DNA from 2 places in the Alkalihalobacterium sp. APHAB7 genome. Region 2 is predicted to be linked to the other one. Evidence: predicted binding sites of a transcription regulator. Region 2 holds the regulator's gene; the other holds the start of a gene.
What was found. The regulator LexA, encoded in region 2, represses DNA repair genes until DNA is damaged. The targets are predictions, from matches to a motif close to CGAACATATGTTCG.
Positions count from the first base shown of each region.

Region 1: ruvA (Holliday junction branch migration protein RuvA) is a predicted target of LexA. The motif match lies at 1,382-1,395, and genes of this name have one in related genera.

Region 1 is NZ_JBLWFS010000002.1:243,648-246,063, reverse strand. It holds gene ACNSTQ_RS03580 (YhcN/YlaJ family sporulation lipoprotein) at 1-308, shown strand, start outside; gene ACNSTQ_RS03575 (BofC C-terminal domain-containing protein) at 530-1,117, shown strand; gene ruvA (Holliday junction branch migration protein RuvA) at 1,475-2,089, shown strand; gene ruvB (Holliday junction branch migration DNA helicase RuvB) at 2,160-2,416, shown strand, end outside.
Region 2 is NZ_JBLWFS010000003.1:287,881-290,296, forward strand. It holds gene glnA (type I glutamate--ammonia ligase) at 1-1,124, shown strand, start outside; gene lexA (transcriptional repressor LexA) at 1,341-1,967, opposite strand; gene ACNSTQ_RS05470 (LysM peptidoglycan-binding domain-containing protein) at 2,120-2,413, shown strand.

The sequences.
Region 1 (2,416 bases), on a different contig from region 2:
AAAATATGGACGGTGTTAGAGATTGCCGTGTAGTTATGCATGACGATGAAGTTGTAGTTGCAGTTGAAGCAACAGATAAACAAAATCAAGCTAAACTAGAGGAAAAAGTTGAGAACAACATTGAAAACATGGTACGTGGTAAAAACGTTCATGTTGTAACAGATAAAGATGCTATGACACGTGTTAGAACAATGGACGACCGTTTACGTGGCGGGGCAGCATTTGATGAAGTAGGTGCTACTTTCACTGAAATGGTAAGAGACTTGGGACGTGCAGCAGGTCGACCGTTTGAACGTACACGTAACTAGTTGTATTTAGATTATTAAGTTGAGCAGGAGATCAATTCTCCTGTTCAATATACATAACTACTTCTGTGTACTAGCATGTTCAGTAATGGTAAATTTATACCTTAACTTCATAAAAGCTTAAACAATTGGAATGGATTTCATCACTTTACGGATAAAAGCATTTATTCATGGCTAGAATAATCATGAATAAATGCTTTTATTTTTTATATGGTGGTGATTATATGAAGGGCGGTCAAATCATTAAGAAAATATCAAAAAAATATATGGTTGTAGCTGTCCTATTTTCTTTAAGTTTTGTCCTGCTTTTAGGTTTTCAAACAGGAAGCGTAAAGACCATTCAACCTCATGCTTCTAAGTCAGCAGTTCCAGTAATGAAAATGGTTGAAAATGAAGACTCAGGGCCCAAAAAGGTACAGGTCAAATTACAACGTGTATATTTAGATGGTGAAATAAGTGAAGAAGTAGTAGAAGAAACCATTTGGTCTATGGAAGATTTTTGGGCATTTTATGATCAATGGTTACTGGTGGATCAAAATGAAGAAGAAATTCTTTTTAAACAGGAGATAGATGATATATCACCGTTATTAAAAATTAATGGATATTTTGGTATTTCAGAAGATGGAGTTTTAAATATTTATGAAGGAAAACCAGATGATCAAAAAATCATCCAGTCGTTCTTCCAAATAAATACGAAAAAATTAAAGAGTCATCACGAAAGTGAATTAAAAAATGGAATTCCGGTAATGTCACGTGAAAATTATCAGGAAGTTTTAAAAATATTAGAGAAATATGCAATAACAGAAATGTAAAGAGACGTGATAACTTCACGTCTTTTTTATGTTTAATGTTGTTACTTGTGTTAAAGGATTCGAGAAAGCGTGAACGAAAAGCACATAATGATGAGCAGTAAAGGAAAAAACTAGGAGAATGCAGTAACCAAAAGCAGAGAATAGTGTGCGCTAAAGGGAAAAATACGAGTAAATCAAGAATCTCCTTCAACAGAACATTACACTTAGCCTTAGGGGCGAAGGTTGTGTTTACACTATATGAAAAAGGTTGATTATGATAAGATAGAAATACATGTTCGTTTTTTTACATAAGATTAGAATATGCTGAACTTAGTAATTAATGTTTAACAAAGATGGCAGTAAAAGGGAGAGAGTCGGTTGTTTGATTATATTCAAGGAAAAGTAGACCATATAGATGTTCAATATATCGTAATTGAAACTCACGGGATAGGATATCAAATTCATTGTCCTAACCCTTATATATTCCAAAAAGAATTAGATGAAGACTGTAAAATTTATACATACCAACATGTCAGAGAAGATTTAATCCGCCTTTACGGTTTTCAAACAAGGAAAGAGCGACACTTATTTGAAAAGCTATTAAATGTCTCTGGAATTGGACCAAAAGGTGCTTTAGCTATTCTTGCTTCGGGCCAACCCGAACAGCTGGTTAATGCAATTGAAGAGGAAGATGAAAAGTTTCTCGTGAAATTTCCTGGTGTTGGTAAAAAGACGGCAAGGCAAATCATTTTAGATTTAAAAGGTAAATTAGATGAATTTGCATCAAATCTTTTTCAACAAGATGTATCGGAAGCATTTAGTAAGCCTAAGAACAATATTGCGTCAAAGGAGCTAGAAGAAGCTGTTGAGGCGTTAAAAGCATTAGGCTACGTGGATCGTGAAATTAATAAGATTGTTCCACAGCTGGAAAAAGAACAGACGACAACGGATCAATACATAAAAAAAGCACTACAACTCATGCTGAAGCTATAATAACAATCGGACAGGAGGAAAAACTGTGGAAGAACGTATAATTTCTGCACAATCGCAGATCGAAGAAGACATGATTGAGGGCAGTCTCCGTCCGCAACAATTCTCTCAGTACATTGGGCAGGAGAAGGTTAAAGAGAACCTTAAGATCTTTATTGAAGCGGCAAAAATGCGTCAAGAATGCTTAGATCATGTCCTCTTATATGGCCCGCCAGGACTTGGTAAAACAACCTTGTCTGCTATTATTGCGAATGAAATGGGAGTTCAGATGAGAACGACTTCCGGTCCAGCTATAGAAAGACCAGGTGATTTAGCGGCCGTATTAACAGC
Region 2 (2,416 bases):
CTTGGGTAATCTTCCCTTGGACTTCAGAAAAAGGTAAAGTAGCACGTTTAATTTGTGATGTTTATCAACCAGGTAAGCCAGGTGAGGCACCAACTCCATTTGCAGGAGACCCTCGTGGTATTTTAAAACGTGTATTAAAAGAAGCAGAAGAGTTAGGTTATACATCATTTAACATCGGACCTGAACCAGAGTTCTTCCTTTTCAAAAATGATGAAAAAGGTGAGCCAACATTAGAATTAAATGATAAAGGTGGATATTTCGATTTAGCTCCTACAGACTTAGGAGAGAATTGCCGTCGCGATATCGTACTTGAGTTAGAAGAAATGGGCTTTGAAATTGAAGCATCTCACCATGAAGTAGCTCCAGGACAACACGAAATTGATTTCAAATATGCTGATGCAATTAAAGCGTGTGATGATATCCAAACATTTAAGCTTGTTGTAAAAACAATTGCTCGTAAGCATGGGTTACATGCGACGTTTATGCCAAAACCATTATTTGGTGTGAACGGATCAGGTATGCATTGTAACATGTCTTTATTTACTGCTGAAGGAAATGCTTTCTACGACGAGTCGACAGATTCTCAATTAAGTGAAACAGCTATGCAATTCCTAGCAGGTATATTAGATCATGCTGAAGGATTTACGGCTATTACAAATCCGCTTGTAAACTCATATAAGCGTTTAGTTCCAGGTTACGAAGCACCAGTATATGTTGCATGGTCAATGCGCAACCGTAGTCCATTAATCCGTATTCCAAACTCTCGTGGTTTAAGTACTCGTGTAGAAGTTCGTTCTCCAGACCCGGCGGCGAACCCTTACTTAGCAATGGCTGTTATGCTGGCTGCTGGACTTGATGGAATCAAGCGTAAGCTTACTCCACCAAAAGCAACTGACCGTAACATCTACATCATGAGTAAAGAAGAGCGTGAGGAAGAAGGAATTAAAGATCTTCCAGCCACTTTAAAAGAAGCAATGGATAAATTAGCTCAAGATGAAGTGTTAATCAAAGCTTTAGGTGAGCATGCGGTTGAGCACTTTATTGAAGCTAAAGAAATCGAGTGGGATATGTTCCGCACACAAGTTCACCCTTGGGAGCGCGAACAGTACCTATCATCATATTAAAACTTTCAACCCTTGGAGCTATATGCCTCAAGGGTTTTTTACCTTTGTAGAAAAGTTGCCGAAAAATTACCAACAAAAAAATAAAAATAAAGAAAAAATTTATTATTTGGTTTTATAAGAAAGTCATCATTGACACCAATGTAGAATTAATTTACCAAGTATGTACATATAAATATATAGAGCACAAAAAAATACCCCAGCATATGGGGGTACTTTTTAATGGATGGTTCGAAATACACCAATTACTTTTCCAAGGATCGTACAGTTTTTAAGAATAATCGGCTCCATCGTAGAATTTTCAGGTTGAAGACGTATATAGTCTTTTTCACGGAAGAAACGCTTAACTGTCGCTTCATCTTCTTCAGTCATAGCGACTATAATGTCACCATTGTTTGCTGTTTGCTGTTGACGAACGATAACCATATCCCCATCAAAAATCCCTGCTTCTATCATACTATCTCCATCAATGATAAGAACATAGACAGAATCGTTTGAGACTAATCGCTCAGGTAAAGGAATATATTCTTCCACGTTTTCGATCGCTGTAATAGGTTGTCCAGCTGTAACTTTTCCGATGACAGGGACAAAAGAGGTTCTTGTATCTATTCCCGGCTCAGCTTCAACTTGATCTTGGTCAATAACTTCAATTGCTCTTGGTTTTGTAGGGTCACGGCGAATAAGTCCTTTTTTTTCGAGGCGAGACAGATGACCGTGTACAGTAGAACTTGACGCTAGTCCTACAGCTTCGCCAATCTCTCGGACTGAAGGTGGATAACCTTTTTTTCGAACTTCAGTTTTGATATAATCTAAGATTTCTTGTTGTCTTTTTGACACTTTTGTCATCACTGACACCTCATTTATCCAATTAATCTTAAATAAAGTATATCATGTCAAAAAAAAGGATGCAAACATAAGTTCTAATTTTCTGTTGACACGAATAGGTGTTCTCATTTACAATAATAGACAAGAACATACATTCTTATGAGGTGATTTTGATGAAACTAGTAAATTTAAGTCGACAAGAGATATCTCTAGTAATCATATTTGTACTGTCTATCGTATTTTTTGCATTTATGTCAGTAGCTGGTGCTGAAAAACAAGGGTTAGCAGAGCCGGTTGAAGTAGTTGTTAAAGAGGGAGATACATTATGGGGGTTTGCTACTAGGTATGACCATCCATTTTCAATAGATGAGTTTATACAATGGGTGATCCAAATGAATGAGATGCAAGAGTCTAATTTAATTGCAGGACAAACATTAGTTATTCCAGTAGAAACAAACAGTAGGTGAATA